2 regions of the Herbaspirillum camelliae genome follow, and region 1 is predicted to be linked to the other one. Evidence: predicted binding sites of a transcription regulator. Region 1 holds the regulator's gene; the other holds the start of a gene.
What was found. The regulator FliA, encoded in region 1, starts transcription of late flagellar genes. The targets are predictions, from matches to a motif close to CTAAAGTTTNNNNNNNNNNNGCCGNTA.
Positions count from the first base shown of each region.

Region 1 (9,286 bases):
GGTGCGCGCGCCCCGTCAGGTCGTCCCCAGCCCGCCTCGCTGCAGCAGCAGTCGGGCTTGCCGCCGGCGCAGCAGCCACGCCGTCCGGCCCTGTTGTCTTCGCCGCCGGCGCAAGCCCGCCCGGCGCGGGACAGCGCTCCCTTGCTGGACCAGCCCGGCAGCGAACGCGGCCAGGGTCGCGCCGAGGCCGCGCCGGCGGCCGATGCCCGCGTCTGGCGCAACCGCACCCGCGACAGCGCTCAGCGTCGTCCTGCCACTTCGGCCGCCGCCCAGCAGGGGCACGAGCAGGAGCAGGACCGTCCGCGTTCGGCCCTGCCTGAATTCGATGGCAAGGACTACGACGAGATTCTCTCCGAGGTCATGAGCGAGATCCGCTCCATGCGCGGCGTGCTGGAAACCCAACTGGCCGAGATTTCCTGGGGCGGCACGCAGAAGCGTGAACCGCTCAAGGGCATCGTCCTGAAGGAAATGCTGGCGGCCGGCTTCTCGGCCAGCCTGTCGCGTCTGATCACGGAAAACCTGCCGGCCAATTCCAAGTCCCAAGACATCATGTTCTGGGTCAAGTCGGTGCTGGCCCGCAACCTCAACACCCTGGCCAACGAAAACGAATTGCTGGAAAACGGCGGCGTCTTCGCCATGGTCGGCCCCACCGGCGTGGGCAAGACCACCACCACCGCCAAGCTGGCGGCGCGCTGCGTGATGCGCCACGGCTCCGGCAAGCTGGCCCTGATCACCACCGACGGCTACCGTATCGGCGGCTACGAACAGTTGCGCATCTACGGCAAGATCCTGGGCGTGATGGTGCACTCGGTCAAGGACGAGACCGACCTGCGCATTGCGCTGGAAGAGTTGAAGGGCAAGCACACCGTATTGATCGACACCGCCGGTGTGGGCCAGCGCGACCAGATGGTGGCCGAGCAGGACGCCATGCTCACCGGCGCCGGCGTGGACATCAAGCGCCTGCTGTGCCTGAACGCCACCGCCACTGGCGGCACCTTGAACGAGGTGGTGCATGCCTATTCCAGCTCCGGCCTGGCCGGCTGCATCATCACCAAGCTCGACGAAGCGGCCACCATCGGCAATGTGCTGGACGTGGTGATCCGTCACAAGCTCAACCTGCACTACGTGGCCAACGGCCAGCGCGTGCCTGAAGACCTGCATGTGGCCAACAAGCTCTACCTGGCCGACCGCGCCTTCAAGCAGAAGCGCGAGACTGCGCCTTTCGAATTCCAGGAGGGTGAGTTACCCGGCGTGATCGGTCCCACCGCCATGTCCATGAATGACAAAGGTCTGCGCGAGGTGAGCTTTGGCTAGTTACGATGGCGACCAGGCCGCTGGATTGCGCCGGATGCTGGAGCGTCCGGTCCCCAGGCTGTTTACCTTCTTCTCCGTGCTAGGGGAGGAAGACAAGAGCGCCATGCTCATCAATCTCGCAGCTTCGCTGGCGCAGGCCAAGCATAGCGTGCTGGTCATCGATGGCGATGTGGCCACCACCGGGCTGCTCACCCGCATCGGTTTGCGCCACGACGTGGCCACGCTGCAGGAGGTGGCGCGCATGGAGCGTGCACCGCGCGAAGCGACCCGCATGTTGCCGGAAGGTTTTTCGATGGCGCGCATTGCGCGGCGCAGCGTTCCTTCTGCCAGCGATCCGCAGGCCGGGCAACTGGCGGAGATCTTCGACAGCCTCATCGAGCAGGCCGAGATCACCCTGGTCAATGGCGTGCTGTCGGCGGACCAGTCGCTGCCGGTGCCGACCATGGAGATGGGGGAGATCGTGATCCAGGTCTCGACCACGGCGTCCTCGATCAAGGCTGCCTATGTGCTGCTCAAGAGCCTGAGCGACCGCATTGGTCGTCGTCCGTTCAGTCTCATCGTCAATGATGCGACCGAAGCCGAGGCGCGCACCGTCTACGCCAACATGGCGCAGGCGGCCAGCCGCTACCTGGCGGCGCAGCTCGATTACCTGGGCGCCATCCCGGCCGACGACCATATCCGTCGCGCCACCGGGCAGGGGCGCGCGGTGATGGATGTGTTTCCGTTCGCGACGGCGGCGCTGGCTTTCCAGCGCCTGTCCAAGAAATTCACCGCAGCCGAATCGGCGCGCAGCACTTACGGGATGGCGACCGACGGTGCGAGTCTGGGAGTGTGACGTGCATGTATAACGTCAAGGGAAAAAAAGGCAAGAACGATTTGCTGGAGCAGCATGCGCCGCTGGTGAAGAAGCTGGCGCATCAGCTCAAGGCAAAGTTGCCTCCCAGCGTGGAGGTGGACGACCTCATCCAGGCCGGCATGATGGGCCTGCTCGATGCCGTCAACCGCTACGAGGAAACCCATGGCGCCCAGTTCGAGACCTATGCCGTGCAACGTATTCGCGGTGCCATGCTCGATGAGCTGCGCAGCAGCGACTGGCTGCCGCGCAGCATCCGCCAGAACGCCCGCAAGGTCGAAGAAGCCATGCAGACGTTGCTGCAGCAGTTGGGGCGGCAGCCGAAGGAAGCCGAGCTGGCGCAGCACATGCAGATCAGTCTGGAGGACTATCAGTCCCTGCTGAGCGAATGCGGCGGCCATCAGTTGATCTACTACGAAGATTTCCATGACGACGACGGCGGCCACGAGCACTTCCTGGACCGTCACCAGACCTCGGACTCGGACGATCCTCTGCAGAACCTGATCAATGGCGGCTTCCGCGAAGCGGTGGTGGATTCGATCAAGGCTCTGCCCGAGCGCGAGCAGATCCTGATGGCGCTGTATTACGAGCAGGAGATGAATCTCAAGGAAATCGGCGCCGTGATGGGGGTGTCCGAGTCGCGCGTCTGCCAGCTGCACAGCCAGGCCATTTCACGCATGCGCTCCTATCTGCGCGAGCATTCCTGGAGCGGCGTGGCCTGATACGGATCCCGCCCATCATGCAAAAAGCCCGGCAATGCCGGGCTTTTGGTTTTCTGCTGAAGCGGAAAGGGGTGGCGGCGTTACACCACACCCAGCCTGCGGCCCGATGCGCTGATGCTGTTCTGGCCATCGGGGCCATAGAAATTGCCGGCGCCGGTCTTGCCTTGCAGTATGGTCAGGGCGCTCTGGTTGAGCGAGATCTTCTTGCCGATCAGCAGGCCGTTGACGCGGTTCAGTTCCTTGGCGTCCTGCGCCAGTTCGAACAGGGCCGCCCAGTGCTCGCGGTCGGCCTCGCTGCCGCGCTCATTCATCCACTTCTGCATGCCGGCTTCGTCTTCGCTGTAGCCCAGCTGGCCTAGCAGGGTATGGCGGTTGCCGGCCAGGGTGGCCATGTCGGCGACGATGGTGGCTTTTTCGGAGATGACCTCGGTCAGTCCTTCTGGCGTGGCGTCGGCCAGCAGAGCCTGTTCCTGGCGCAGTTTTTCGACCAGGCGCGACAAGGCCGCTTGTTCCTGTTGCAGTTGGCTAGCCGGGTTCATGCAGATCAATCCTGTACTGGGGATCAGGCGCGACGGGCGTTGATCAGGGTCTTGACGGTGTCGATGAGGCCGTTGGCCACTTTGTCGGCGTCGATCTGGAAGGTGCCATTGGCGATGGCGGCCTTGATTTCGGCGACTTTCTTGGCATCGAAGCTGCCGCTGCTGCTGCTGACCTTGGTTTCCAGCGACTGGTAGGTCGCCGACAGGCGCACGCTGTCGGAGGCGGCAGAGCTGGCGGCGCTGTTGCCGGCAGTCGCGCCCGCCTGGGCGTTGTTGCGAGGCTGGGCCTGGGTCTGCTCAGTGTTGAGCGCGGCGGATTTGAGGGCGTCGTTAACGTTCACGGCAGTATTCCTTGTAGGGTGGGGGCGCTTTGCACCCGCCTGTCGCATTGATTATCGACCATTTCCGCGCAAACTTTAACAGCCAGCGCATCTAATTGAGGGGTGTGAAGGATATTTCTTCACATTCTCTCATGTGACGAGACCCGAGGAGGAATTGCCCTGTATTAATTTTATAGCTGATTTTCAATAGTTGATTTCCAGAATCCCGCCAGCCTTGGCAATACCGCTGACCACCTGGCCCGCAGCGGTGCGCGCCTGCGTCATCTGGCCCTCGTTGGCATTGGACAGTGCGCGCGCCTCGGTGGAAATCTGGAAGCCGGGGCCATTGGAGACCACGCGCACCGACTGGCCCTGCTGGACCACCCGCTGGTTGCGGATGGCGTCCATGCGCAAGGGCGTGCCAGCGCGCAACGACATGCCGGCCACACGGCCAATGACCTGCGATTCTTCGGTGATCACGCCAGCCGGCAGGGCCGACATGTCGCCCCGCACCCGGCTGATGTCGCCGGCGCTGATGGTCTGACCCTGGGCCAGCGGCACGGCGGCGATCAGGTAGTCCGAGATCACCTGGACGTTGGCGCGCACGTAGAGGGTCCACGGAGAGGGAGCGATGCATTTCACGCCCACCGAGGTGCGGCCCCACAGGCGCGCGCCATTTGGCATGAAGGCCTGGGGATCCAGGCAGGCCGGCAACACCATGCGCTGATCGATCGGGTCGGTCTGAATGGTGATGCTGCCCGGCAGTCCGGCGGTCTGGGCCTTGAGGAATTGCTCGGCCGTTTGTTGCACGATCTGCAAGTCCTGGCGTTGCGGGGCATTGGGATCGTTTTGCGCCGAGGCGGGAGACAAGGCCAGCATTCCGCCAGCCAGCAAGGCCAAGGCGGCGCAGGCGTGACGCAATGCGCGGAGAAGGTGTTTCATCTTGAGCAACTTGTCCCAAGGGGACATTGGCGAATCTTGGCAGCAATGTTACTTCGCGCGCGCGAGCTCAAAAGGGCAAACAGGGGAGGCTTTTCTCTCTTTATCGCCCCTTAGAGTCGCGGGTGGAAACGTATGATCAAGCCTACGTAATTCCATCATCGGCGTAGTGCGCGAACAGCGCGGGCGGCGCCGGGTTATCTGGAGGGCCTGATGGTCTCTAAGCTAGACGATTTCTTCCGCTTCAATGAGATGGCGATGAACCTGCGCGCCCAGCGCCAGCAGGTGCTGGCGTCCAACATTGCCAATGCGGATACCCCCAACTACAAGGCGCGCGACGTCAATTTCGCCGATGCGCTCAAGAACGCCCTCGACAACAAGGCCACCGCCATGCCGCCGCTGGAGCTGGCGCGTACTGCTGCGTCCCATGTGGCGGGAACGGCGCCCGAGACCGGACCCGGCAGCATCGGCGGCTCGCCGCTGCAGTACCGTGGCGTGGCCCAGGGCAGCGTGGACGGCAACACCGTCGATCTGGATGTGGAACGCAATGAATTCGTCGACAACGGCCTTCGCTACGAAGCCGGCGTCACTGCTGTGAACGGCCAGATCAAGGCCATGCTCAACGCCATCCAACCGGGCTGATAAACCATGTCTCTTTCCAATATCTTCAACGTCGCTGGGTCGGCCATGAGCGCGCAGTCGCAGCGTCTCAACGCCACCGCCAGCAACATCGCCAACGCCGACAGCGCCACCAGCCCTGACGGTACGCCCTACAAGGCCAAGCAGGTGGTGTTCCAGGCCATCCCGGTGGGCGGCGTCAAGGACAGCGGCGTCAAGGTGGCCGCCGTGGTGGAAGACCAGGCTCCTCCCAAGCTGGTCTACGACCCCAAGCATCCCATGGCTGACGGCAATGGCTACGTGGCCATGCCCAACGTCAACCCGGTCGAGGAAATGGTCAACATGATCTCGGCCTCGCGCTCTTACCAGACCAACGTGGAAACCATGAACACGGCCAAGGCCATGCTGGTCAAGACTCTTACTATCGGACAATAGGACCTGATCAATGGCTACCGTCTCCAATGACCTGCTCACCGCGATGAATGGCACGAGCAGCAGCTCGTCCACTTCCAATTCTTCGGGCCTGACCGACAACAGCCCGGATGCGATCCAGAACCGTTTCCTGACGCTGCTGATGGCGCAGATGAAGAACCAGGATCCGAACAATCCCATGGACAACTCGCAGCTGACCTCGCAGATGGCGCAGCTCTCCACCGTCTCGGGCATCAGCCAGCTCAATAGCACCCTGGCCACGCTGATGGGCAACCTCAATTCGTCCCAGGCGCTGTCCTCGGCCAACATGATCGGCCACAGCGTGCTGGCGCCGGGCAATAGCGTCCAGCTGACCTCCGAGACCACCAAGGACGCCAGCGGCAACGACGTCACCAAGCAGCACGCCGTGATGGGCGTGAACCTGGCCACCAACGCTTCCTCGGTCGTGGTCACGGTCAAGGATTCCACCGGCGCGGTCGTGCGCACCATGGACCTGGGTACGCAGGCTTCCGGCGTGGTGCCGGTGATCTGGGACGGCACCAACGATGCCGGCAGCAAGGCTGCCGATGGCAACTATACCTTCACCGTCACCGCCTCCAACAATGGCACCGCCGTGAACGCCACCGCGCTGGCGTTCGGCACCGTGGCCAGCGTTTCGACCGCTGCGGACGGCATCAAGCTCAACGTCTCCAACATCGGCACCATCAAGCCGACTGACGTTGTGCAAATTCTTTAATCGTTACTACCGACTAATTTCGGGGCAAGGGGATATCTCATGGGTTTTCAACAAGGTCTGAGTGGACTGAACGGCGCTGCCAAGAGCCTGGACGTCATCGGTAATAACGTCGCCAACGCCAGCACGGTCGGCTTCAAGCAGTCGCAGGCGCAATTTGCCGACATGTACGCCAACTCGATGAATCGCTCCGGCAACTCGCCGGTGGGCATCGGTGTAACCGTGGCCAACGTGGCCCAGCAGTTCACGCAAGGCAATATCAGTTCGTCCAACAACCCGCTGGACATCGCCATCAATGGCGACGGTTTCTTCCAGCTCTCGGCCTCGTTGACCAACAAGTCGCCCATGTATGGTCGCAATGGCCAGTTCCAGCTCGACAAGAGCGGCTACATCGTCAACCCCAGCATGAACGGCGCTTACCTGATGGGTTGGGCCGCCGGTGCACAGGGCGGTGATCCGGTGCCGCTGCAGATCGACACCTCGTCCATCCCGGCCACGCCGACGACCACCATCTCGACCAAGGTCAACCTGGACTCGCGCCTGTCGGTGCCGACCACCACCCCGTTCAACGCCGCCGATCCGACCAGCTACAACAGCTCCACCGGCGTGGATCTGTATGACAGCCTGGGCAATCCCTACAGCATGCAGACCTATTATGTGAAGGCTGCACCGACGGGTACGCCTCCGACCACCACCTGGACCGTCTACGCCAAGATCGACAACACCACGCTGAACAACGGCGCCACGCCTGCGGTGCCCGTAGCCCTGGGAACGATGACTTTCGACTCCACCGGCACGATGACCCTGATCAACGGTGCAGCCATCACCGCCACCAACAACACCCTGACCATCCCCGCGGCCCAACTGGCGACCGTGGCCAAGGCTGGTGGCGTGTTCGCAGCGCCGATCAATATTTCCTATGCTGGCTCGACCCAGACCGGTTCGGCCTTCGTCAACCTGGCCCAAGTGCAGAACGGCATGCCGCCGGGCTCCCTGTCGAGCTTCTCGGTGGACAAGGATGGCAGCATCATCGGTTCCTACAGCAACCAGCAGACCAAGAACCTGGGCACCGTGGTGCTGGTGAACTTCGCCAACCCCAACGGCCTGCAACCGCTGGGCAACAACCTGTATCAGGCCAGCAGTGCGGCAGGCAGCCCCCTGGTGGGCAAGCCCACCACCGGCACCTTCGGCACCCTGCAGGCGCGTGCGAAGGAAGACTCCAACGTCGACCTGACCGCCGAGCTGGTCAACATGATCGTGGCCCAGCGTGTCTACCAGGCCAACTCGCAGACCATCAAGGTGCAGGATACCGTGCTGCAGACGCTGGTCAGCCTGCGCTGATAAGGCGGGCAGGGCGCGTCCGCGGGCGCGCATCAAGTACCACGGTCGCCGGCCTTGCCGGCGGCCGGTTTCAACCGGTGGCGCCGCAGGCTGGCGTCACGCCAAAGGGGTTTTATGGATCGTCTGGTCTACACCGCCATGTCGGGCGCCAAGCATACGCTTGAGCAGCAAGCGACCGCCAGCAACAACCTGGCCAATGCTACGACGACGGGCTTTCGCGCCCAGTTGAACACCTTCCGCGCCGCGCCGGTGGTGGGCGATGGCTTGCCCACCCGCACCTTCGTGGTGGATTCGACCGCAGGCAACGATTTTTCGCAAGGGCCGATCCAGGATACTGGTCGCGCTCTGGATGTGGCCGTCCAGGGCCGTGGCTGGATCGCCGTGCAGACCGCCGATGGCGGCGAAGCCTATACCCGCAACGGCAGTTTCAAGATCAACGAGAACGGCATCCTCCAGACCCAGTCCGGCCAGACCGTGCTGGGCGATGCAGGTCCGATCACGATCCCGCCCGACGCCACCGTGGCCATTGCCGCCGACGGTACGGTGTCGGCCATCCCGACCAACGGCATTCCCAATGCGGTTAACGTCTTGGGTCGCATCAAACTGGTCAACCCGGATGAAAAGAACATGAAGCGCGGTGATGACGGCCTGTTTCGCACCATCACCGGCGCAGCACAGCCAGACGCCAATGTGCGCCTGGCCAGCGGTGCACTCGAAGGCAGCAACGTCAATGTGGTGGAGGCGATGGTCAACATGATCAATCTCTCGCGCCAGTTCGAAATGAACATGAAGATGATCCAGACCGCCGAAAGCGATGCGACCAAGGCGACCTCGATCCTGTCGCTGTCCTGATGCACCTGTAGCGTACGCGCTCAATACGGAGAAATAAATGATTCGTTCCCTGTGGATTTCCAAGACCGGCCTGGATGCGCAACAAACGCAACTGGACGTGATCTCCAACAACCTGGCCAACGTCAGCACCAACGGCTTCAAGCGTTCACGCGCGGTCTTCGAAGACCTGCTCTATCAGACTGTGCGCCAGCCCGGCGCCCAGTCTTCGCAGCAGACGCAATTGCCCTCGGGCCTGCAGATCGGTACCGGCGTGCGTCCGGTGGCCACCGAGCGCATCTTCACCCAGGGCAACGTCAACCAGACCAACAATGACAAGGATCTGGCGATCCAGGGCAATGGCTTCTTCCAGATCCTGCTGCCTGACGGCACCACCGCCTATACCCGCGATGGCGCCTTCCAGACCGACAGCCAGGGCCAACTGGTGACCTCCAGCGGCTACACCCTGCAGCCGCCGATCACCGTGCCCTTGAACACCACCAAGCTGACCGTGGGCCGTGACGGCGTGGTCTCCATCATGCAGGCTGGCTCGACGGCCACCACGCAGATCGGCACCATCCAGGTGGCCACCTTCATCAACCCGGCCGGTCTGGAAAGCCGCGGCGAAAACCTCTACATGGAGACCG
Region 1 covers NZ_KV880769.1:3,841,604-3,850,889, forward strand. The annotation lists gene flhF (flagellar biosynthesis protein FlhF) at 1-1,314, shown strand, start outside; gene BGK68_RS17265 (MinD/ParA family ATP-binding protein) at 1,349-2,149, shown strand; gene BGK68_RS17270 (RNA polymerase sigma factor FliA) at 2,155-2,889, shown strand; gene BGK68_RS17275 (flagella synthesis protein FlgN) at 2,970-3,428, opposite strand; gene flgM (flagellar biosynthesis anti-sigma factor FlgM) at 3,452-3,769, opposite strand; gene flgA (flagellar basal body P-ring formation chaperone FlgA) at 3,953-4,690, opposite strand; gene flgB (flagellar basal body rod protein FlgB) at 4,901-5,329, shown strand; gene flgC (flagellar basal body rod protein FlgC) at 5,336-5,740, shown strand; gene BGK68_RS17300 (flagellar hook assembly protein FlgD) at 5,751-6,473, shown strand; gene flgE (flagellar hook protein FlgE) at 6,513-7,811, shown strand; gene flgF (flagellar basal-body rod protein FlgF) at 7,926-8,663, shown strand; gene flgG (flagellar basal-body rod protein FlgG) at 8,701-9,286, shown strand, end outside.

Region 2 (9,286 bases), 540 kb from region 1:
CATCGAGCAGGGCATCGAGTATGTCTTCGGCCTGTTCCCGCGCCTGAAGGAGCGGGCGGCCCAGCGCGCCGGCACCATGTCCGGCGGCGAGCAGCAGATGCTGGCCATCGGTCGCGCCTTGATGAGCAAGCCGCGTCTGTTGCTGCTGGATGAGCCCACATTGGGCCTGGCCCCGCTGGTGATTGCCCAGATCTTCGAGATCATCCGCACCATCCGCGAGAGCGGCGTGACGGTGTTCCTGGTCGAGCAGAACGCCAACAAGGCGCTGGGTGTGGCCGACCGCGGCTATGTGCTGGAAAACGGGCATGTGGTCATGTCCGATACGGGAGCCAACCTGCTGGCCAACAGCGACGTGCGCAAGGCTTACCTCGGCCACGGCTGAGCGCGGCTGAGTCTTCCGTACGCAAGTCCTGCACCACGGCCCGGTCATGAAAATGACCGGGCCGTGGTGTTTTCAGATAGCACAAACGCGGCGGAGCAGGCTCTGCTGCAGAGCAGCAAGAAAGTGCGTAGAATGGCCGCCCATCCTGGTCCCGGCGCGACGGCGCGGCACGTTCTGCGTGCCTGCGGGCCATTTTTCGAGGAAGACATAATGACGCACACCTCACGCCGCCGGGTACTCAAAGTGGTGGGCCTGATGACGGGCGCCGGCGCCGCCGGCCTGTTCGGGGCCCTGCCAAGACTGGTCACCGCGCAAAACAATGCGACGACGGCCCCGCTGGATGATTTCATTCAGGTTTCCCGACAACTGACTGAACGCAAGGATCTGAGCCCCAGGCTGGGCGCGGCCTTGCTGCTGGCCCTGGGCAAGACCGAGAAAGACCTGGCCAGTCGCCTGCCAGCCCTCAAAGGGCTGCTGCAAGCCCAGCCGGCGCTGCTGCAGGCCGAGCGCCTGTCCTTTCCCGCCGAGCATGGCGACAGCGAAAAGCTGGCCCGGGTGATCCTGGGCGCCTGGTACGAGGGCGTGGTGGGCAAGGGCAAGCAGGCCCAGTATGTCACCTACCTCAATACGCTCTCCAACACCCTGGTGAGCGGCAAGCTGGTGCCGCCCAGTTTTTCCTATGGCCCCTGTGGCAGCTGGTCGCGCCAGCCCTGATTTGCGAGAGCGACATCCATGAGTAATCTCAATTCCGCCGATGTGGTGGTGATCGGCGCCGGCGTGACCGGCGCCTTGCTGGCCACGCGCCTGGCCAAGACCGGGAAGTCGGTGCTGTTGCTGGAATCCGGTCCCCGCATGGGCCGTGATCAACTGGTAGAGCGCTTCCGCAGTTCGGCCTTCAAGTCCGACTTCATGGCGCCGTATCCGTATTCGCCGCTGGCGCCGCATCCGCGCTATACCCCCGAGCCCAACGGCTACCTGCAGCAGAAGGGGCCGCACGCCTTCAATGCCCAGTACATCCGCATGTTCGGCGGCACCAGCTGGCACTGGGCGGCGCAATTGTGGCGCTACGTGCCCAACGACTTCCGCCAGCACAGCCTCTATGGCGTGGGCCGTGACTGGCCCATCAGCTATGACGACCTGGAGGATTACTACTACCAGGCCGAGGTCATCGCCGGCGTCGGCGGTTCGCCCGAGAGTGGTTCGCCGCGCAAGCATCCCTTCCCCATGGAGCGGGTGCCGGCCTCCTGGCTGCAGCAACGCGTCACGGCTCGCCTGGCGCCGGAGTTCACGGTGCTGGACGACAGCACCGGTCGCAACAGCCGCAACTATGATGGCCGCCCGGCCTGCTGCGGCAACAACAACTGCATGCCGCTGTGTCCCATCGATGCGCAATACCACGGTGGACTGGCGGCCCAGCAGGCCGAAGACAGCGGCGTGAAGGTCATCACCGAGGCGGTGGTCTATCGCCTCGAGCATGATGAGAAGGGCCGCATCGCCGCCGCTCACTACTATGACTGGAACAAGGTCAGCCATCGCATCACGGCGCAGACCTTCGTGCTGGCGGCCAACGCCATCGAAACCCCCAAGCTGCTGCTCATGTCGACCAGCGACAGGTTCCCGCAGGGCATTGCCAATGCGCGCGACAACGTCGGCCGCAATCTGTGCGACCACCCGGCCATCGGCGTGACCTTCGATGTGGATGAAGAAATCTGGCCCGGTCGTGGCCCGGTCAGCCCCTGTTCGATCGGTCAGTTCCGCGACGGCGACTTCCGCGCCGAACATGCGCCGTTCCGCATCGATATCTCCAATGCCTCCCAGGTCGCGTCCGTGACCAAGGAAGTGGTGGCCGAGGGCTATTTCGGCAAGCGCCTGGAAGAGCAGATCCTGTTCCGCGCGGCGCGTCGCCTGAGCATCAAGAACGCGCTGGAACAACTGCCGGACCGTAACAACCGCGTCACCCTGGGCGAGAAGAAGGATGAACTCGGCCTGCCCGTGCCGGCCCTATACTGGAACGTGGACGACTACGTCGTCAAGGGAACCGAAAAGACCCGCGCCTGCTACGACGCCATCGCCGCCAAGCTGGGCGCGACCAACATCAAGCACAGCAAGAGCGGGGCGTTCTCCAATCGCCAGCACATCACCGGCACGCTTTCCATGGGCCTGGACCCGGCCACCAGCGTCACCGACGCCTGGGGGCGCGCGCATGACCACGAGAACCTCTTCATGGTCGGCACCGGCGTCATGCCCACCGTGGGCACCTGCAACGTCACCCTGACTGCCATGGCGCTGGCCTTGCGCACGGCCGACAAGATCATCGAGGAGAGCCGTCATGCGTAAGCCGTTCAAGCGCCTGCTGGCCATTGTTGCCCTGCTGGGTGTGGGGGGCATGTCCCATCTGGCTCATGCGGCCGATGAGGGACAACTGATCAAGCGCGGCGAGTACCTGGCCATTGCCGGTGACTGCGCCGCCTGCCACAGCCAGAAAGGGCGTGCGCCTTTCAGCGGCGGCCATCCGATCAGCAGTCCCTTGGGGACGATCTACAGCACCAACATCACGCCCTCCAAGACCGCAGGCATCGGCAGCTACACCCGCGACCAGTTCGCCGCCGCCCTGCGCCAGGGCGTACGCGCCGATGGCAGCCAGCTCTATCCGGCCATGCCCTATACGGCCTATGCGCGCTTGAATGACGAGGATGTCACGGCGCTCTACACCTATTTCATGCAGGGCGTAGCCGCCGTGGACCAGGCGGCGCCGGCGACGGACTTGCCGTTCCCGTTCAACATCCGTCTGTCGATGAAGGCGTGGAACTGGCTGTTCCTGGACAAGAAACCGTTTGAGCCCGATCCCTCGCAGTCGGCGCAGTGGAATCGCGGTGCGTACCTGGTGCAGGGCCTGGCCCATTGCAGTACCTGCCACACGCCGCGCAACTTCCTGATGGCCGAGCAACTGGAGCGCCGCCTGCAAGGCGGCTCGCTGGGTACCTGGTATGCGCCGGACATCACGCCCGCCGCCTTGCAGGCCAAGCCGGCATGGACGCGCGAGATGCTGGCCGACTACCTGGCCAGCGGCCACGCCGCCAACGGTGCGACGGCGGCCGGCCCGATGCTGGAAGCCATCGAGATGAGTTTCTCGCGCCTGCGCCGTGAAGACCTGGACGCGATGGCCAGCTACCTGTTGCCGCCGACAGCCGCCACCGCAGCACCAGTCGTCGCCAAGCCGCCCGTCGGCCTCACGCCGGTGCAGGGGGATGACACGCCGCAGGCGCTGGCCGCGCTGAGCCTGGGCGCGCGCGTCTACATGAACAATTGCGCGTCCTGCCACAACACCGCCGGCCAGGGCCTGAATGGCCTGCCGCCGCTGCAGGGGCACCCGGTGTTGCACCAGCCCAATGGTGACAATGTGGTCATGGCCATCCTGGAAGGGGTGTTGCCCGAGCATGGACAGGGCATGATCGGCTTTGCCCATACGCTCAACGATGAGCAGGTGGCTGCGGTCACCAACTACCTGTTGCAGGACATCGGCGGCAGCAAGGCCAGTGTCACGGCAAAGCGGGTCTCCGCATTGCGTGGCGGTGGCGAGGCGTCGCCGCTGTTGTGGCTGGCCCGCACCGGGATGGCGCTGGCGGGCTTGCTGGTGGCGCTGCTGATGCTGGTCTTGTGGCGTCGGCGTCGCGCGCGCAGGGTGGCCTGACGAGCTGCCTGGCCGTTACAGAGAGCGTATTTCCGAGAAGCCGTCCGGTGCAAACCGGGCGGCTTTTTCCTGGATGCTGATTTGTTGTTCACCCTGGCCATTCGTGACAGTAAGGATTGTTTCAGGCTATCCTCGCCACTCGACGAGGAAAAGCATGAAAAAGCGCATGAAAAAGATTTCGCAGCACATCAAACGCATGGGCAAGGGCAGCCTCCTGGTGGCCTGTGCCGCGCTTTTCCCTGGCCTGGCCCAGGCCGATCGCCTGGCCGATATCCAGGCCCGCGGTACGCTGGTCTGCGCGACGCTGGCCAATAACGAGCCGCTCGGTTTTCCTGATCCGCAGAGTCGCCAGGTGGTCGGTTTCGACGTGGACATGTGCGCCGCCGTGGCGCGCAGGCTGGGCGTGCAGATGGAGCAGAAGAGCGTGACGGTGGAAGGGCGCTTGCCGGCCCTCATCGGGGGGCAGGTCGATCTGGTCTCGGCGGCCCTAGGCTATACGCGCGAGCGTGCCCGCCAGATCGACTTCACTGCCTCGCATTACCAGAATCCGATCAAGCTGATCGTGCAATCCGACTCCGGCCTGAACCTGATCTCGGACCTGGCCGACAAGCGCATCAGCGCCAATCGCAGCTCAACTCCGGAACAGGCAGTGCGCCGTGTACTGCCCAAGGCCATGCTGCAGACCTTTGCCGATACGCCGCAGGCTTTCCTGGCGCTGGCCCAGGGCCGGGCGGACGGTCTGGCCATTTCCATGCCTTCGGGCATCCGTTTCGTCAACGAATCGGCCGGGCGCTTCAAGTTCGTCGAGGGGGCGCTGTCCTGGGAGCCGACCGCGCTGGGCGTGAAGAAGGGCGAACACCGGCTGCGTGACGCCGTCAATGCGGCGCTGGCCGCGCTGGAAAAGGACGGGGAAATCGACGCCCTGTGGACCAAGTGGTTTGGTCCCAAGACCAAGTTCAATATTCCGCGCGACAAGAAGCTGACGCCGATTTCGGCGTTTCGCTAGGTGCTCTGGCGGGGGGCGATCATTCCGTGATCAAGGTAGGGAATATTGTCCGCTTGCTTTGCAAAAATAAATGCATTCGCGGGCAGCGGCAGACCGCAGAGGATGCCCTGAAGAAAGCGAACATCTTGATCGATAAGGCCTACCGCGATCCTCCGCTTCCTGATCTCAGCCATTGAACTGGCTCAAGCCGACGGCGCCAGCGCCACGCCATGAGCGTGATGGTGCGCGGCGTGGGCGGCCATCGATAACGCCATGCTGAGATAGTTGTCGCTGCGCCTGCGTTGCTGCGCCTGCTGTTGTTCCAGCACGAACAATTGCTGGTAGAGATTGCGGATCTGCTGCTGCAGCAACTGACGCTGCTGCTTGCCATCCTTGTTGGCGGGGAAGCGCGCCAGCGACTGCGCCTGCTGTTGCAGGATCAGGATGCGATGGCTCAGTTGCGCGATCAGTTCGGCCGGATCGTGATCCAGTGTGTCGGTGCCTGCGGCTTGCGGGACAGCGTCTTGCCTTGTCTGATCGACGTACATGCGGACTCCAGCCCCTGACGAGGCGCTAGTGAGATGGGATTGCCTGCATGTTTTACGGCAGCCTGGGGCAAAGCTTGAGCCGCAAAATGAAAAAGGCGGAGCCGCCTTGATGCGGGCTCCGCCTTTCCTGGCCGGGTGGGTAGCGTGGTCAGGAGATTCAGATCACGCCACGGCGCATCTGGTCCAGTTCGATGGATTCGAAGAGCGCCTTGAAATTGCCCTCGCCGAAGCCGTCATTACCCTTGCGCTGGATGATCTCGTAGAACACCGGGCCGATCAGGTTCTGGGTAAAGATCTGCAGCAGCAGGCCCTGGCCGGCCGTGGGCGCGCCATCGATCAGGATCTTCAGTTCACGCAGGGCGTCCAGGTCTTCACCATGGCCGGGGATGCGGCGTTCGACCAGGTCGTAATAGGTGGAGATGGTGTCCTGCAGCGGCACCCCACGCTCGCGCAGGGCGCGCACGGTCTGGTAGATGTCGTCGGTGCCCAGGGCGATGTGCTGGATGCCTTCACCGTTGTACTGCTTGATGAATTCCTCGATCTGCGATTTGTCGTCGGCGCTCTCGTTGATGGGAATGCGGATCTTGCCGCACGGGCTGGTCATGGCGCGCGAGCGCAGGCCGGTGACCTTGCCTTCGATGTCGAAATACTTGATCTCGCGGAAATTGAACAGGCGGGTGTAGAAGGAAGACCAGGTATCCATCGCGCCGCGCATGACGTTGTGGGTCAGGTGATCGATATAGGTGAGGCCCACGCCCTTGGGATTGCGCTCCACGCCGGGGAAGAACTGGAAGTCCACGTCATAGATGGAGCCATTCTCGCCATAGCGGTCCACCAGGTACAGCAGCGAACCACCGATGCCGCGAATGGCGGGAATATTCAGTTCCATCGGCCCCAGCTTGGCCTCGACGCCTTCCGCGCCCAGTTCCAGCGCACGCTTGTAGACCTGGGCGGCATCCTTGACCCGGAAGGCCATGGCGTTCACCGAGGCGCCATGCACCTGGGCGAAGGCGGCGGCATTGCTGCCGGGTTCGCCGTTGAGGATGAAGTTGACCTGGCCTTGACGGTACAGGGTGACGTTCTTGGAGCGGTGCCGCGCCACGGCGGTAAAGCCCATCAGTTCCAGCACACCGGCGATGGCGGCAGGGTCGGCGGCAGTGTATTCGACGAATTCGAAACCGTCGGTGCCCATGGGATTGTCGAACAGGTCGCCGCTGGCGGCGGGGGCGAAATTGGTCTCGGTGTGGCCCATCTGTGTCTCCTCGTATCAGGTGCGGCCGGCAAATGCGGCCTATGCGAGGAGTTTATTGCGTAAAAAGCGCAATATGTGATTGTTTTTTTGCGCGATAAACTAGGTAATATGCACAAATAATTCTTAAATAGGTAAATTGGAGAGATAAATGAGCATCATCAATGTGGACCGCTATGACCTCGCGCTGCTGACCGAGCTGCAGCGCGACGGCCATATCACCAATAGCGCCCTGGGCCAGAAGGTCCACTTGTCGACCTCGCAGATCAGCCGTCGCGTGCAGCGCCTGGAAGAAGCCCACGTCATCGAACGCTACACCGCCGTGCTGGACCCGGCCGTGGTCGGCCTGGGTGTGACGGCCTTCACCACCGTGACGCTGGATCGCCAAGGCGAGACCCGCGGCGAGCTCTTCGAGAAGGCCGTGGAGACCATGCCCGAGGTGACCGAGTGCTTTTCGGTCACGGGAGAGGGCGATTATATCCTGCGCATCGTCGCCCCCGACCTGGCGGCGTTTTCCGAATTCATGATGACGCGCCTGCTGCGCCTGCCGGGCGTGACCAATGTCAAATCCAACATCACCCTCAAGAAGGTCAAGCAGTCGCATGAACTGCCGCTGGAACACGTGATGCAGCCGGTCAAGTCGCGCCAGCGCATCCGCTTCTCGCAGTAGGCGGGCGCAGCGGATTCGAAAGCAAGCGGCGGAGTGTGTCCGCTTGCTGTGCGGCCTAGAATCCGGACATTGCCATCGCCTTGAGCGCATCATGCCGACACTGCCTGAGCTTACCAACGAACCCACCGAGTCCATCGATATTGCCCGCTGGCGCGCCGTACAGCAGCGCGACCAGTCTGCTGACGGCCAGTTCTGGTATTCGGTGAAGACCACCGGCGTCTATTGCAGGCCTTCCTGCGGGGCGCGCACGCCCTTGCGCAAGAACGTCGCCTTCCACGCCAGCTGCGCTGCGGCCGAGGCGGCCGGATTTCGGCCCTGCCAGCGCTGTCGGCCCGACCTGCCGCCGCTGGTGCAGCGCCAGGCCGAGGCCGTGGCGCAGGCCTGCCGCCTGATCGAAGCCGCCGAGACCGCACCGGACACCGCCGCCCTGGCCGAGGCGGTGGGCCTGAGCCGCTATCACTTCCATCGGATCTTCAAGGCCCATACCGGCGTCACCCCCAAGGCCTATGCCGATGCCCATCGCGGCCAGCGCCTGCGCGCCCAGCTTGGCCAGGGCAGCAGCGTGACCGAGGCGCTCTACGAGGCCGGTTTCAATTCCAGCGGGCGCTTCTATGCCCACAGCGACGCCCAATTAGGCATGAAACCGAGCGCCTACCGGCGCGGCGGCAGCGGCGAGCGCATCCGCTTCGCAGTGGCGCAGTGCTGGCTGGGGGCCTTGCTGGTGGCCGCGACGGGGCAGGGCATCTGCGCCGTCACGCTGGGCGAGGACGCCGATGTGCTGGTACGTCAGTTGCAGGACCGTTTTCCGCAGGCCGACCTGGCGCCCGGCGACGCCGACTTCGAACGCATGCTGGCGCAGGTGCTGGCGGCGCTGGAAGACCCCCGGCAAGGCGCGGCGCTGCCGCTGGACGTGCGGGGTACGGCGTTCCAGCAGCGGGTCTGGCAAGCCTTGCGCAGCATTCCGTCAGGCGTGACCTTGACCTATTCCGAACTGGCCGCGCGCCTGGGGCAACCGGCGGCCGTGCGGGCCGTGGCCAATGCCTGCGCCAACAACGAGATCGCCGTGCTCATCCCCTGTCACCGCATCGTGCGCCTGGATGGCTCGCCCTCCGGCTACCGCTGGGGCATACAGCGCAAGGCCGCGCTGCTGGCGCGCGAAGCAGCAAACCGGGAGGGCGCCTGAAGCGGCGCGCAGGCGCGGCTACAATAGCTGTTCCCTCATTACCGGAGCCGCGCATGCCTGTTCCTGGCAAGGCCGCACTCATCCTGGCTGGCGCTACCGCGCTGCTGGGCAGCCTCATCGCCTGTTCGCCGCTGACGGCCATCAATGCCGTTACGCCCGCCTCGACCTACCTCAAGACCGAAGGCGTGCCCTATGCCGGCAGCGACAATGCACGCCAGCAGTTGGATGTCTATCGCCCCGCCGACACGGCCAGCACACCGCCGCAGGGGCGGCCGGTGGTGGTGTTCTTCTATGGCGGCAGCTGGAACCAGGGCAGCCGCAAGGACTATGCCTTCGTCGGTGAAGCCTTGGCCTCCCGCGGGGTCATCGCCGTGCTGCCGGACTACCGCCTCTATCCCGAAGTCAGCTATCCCGATTTCCTCCAGGACAGCGCCCAGGCCGTGGCCTGGACCTTGCGCTCGCTGCAGGCGCTGGGCGGCGATCCGCAGCGGGTCTTCGTCATGGGCCATAGCGCTGGCGCCTACAACGCCGCCATGATGGCGCTGGATGCGCGCTGGCTGGACGCCGCTGGCGCGACG
Region 2 covers NZ_KV880769.1:3,301,016-3,310,301, forward strand. The annotation lists gene BGK68_RS14635 (ABC transporter ATP-binding protein) at 1-382, shown strand, start outside; gene BGK68_RS14640 (sugar dehydrogenase complex small subunit) at 593-1,096, shown strand; gene BGK68_RS14645 (GMC family oxidoreductase) at 1,115-2,719, shown strand; gene BGK68_RS14650 (cytochrome c) at 2,712-4,073, shown strand; gene BGK68_RS14655 (ABC transporter substrate-binding protein) at 4,240-5,079, shown strand; gene BGK68_RS14660 (FlxA-like family protein) at 5,262-5,606, opposite strand; gene hppD (4-hydroxyphenylpyruvate dioxygenase) at 5,764-6,858, opposite strand; gene BGK68_RS14670 (Lrp/AsnC family transcriptional regulator) at 7,007-7,525, shown strand; gene ada (bifunctional DNA-binding transcriptional regulator/O6-methylguanine-DNA methyltransferase Ada) at 7,617-8,708, shown strand; gene BGK68_RS14680 (alpha/beta hydrolase) at 8,762-9,286, shown strand, end outside.
Region 2: the regulator FliA is predicted to act here: its motif matches at 5,659-5,685, upstream of BGK68_RS14660 (FlxA-like family protein).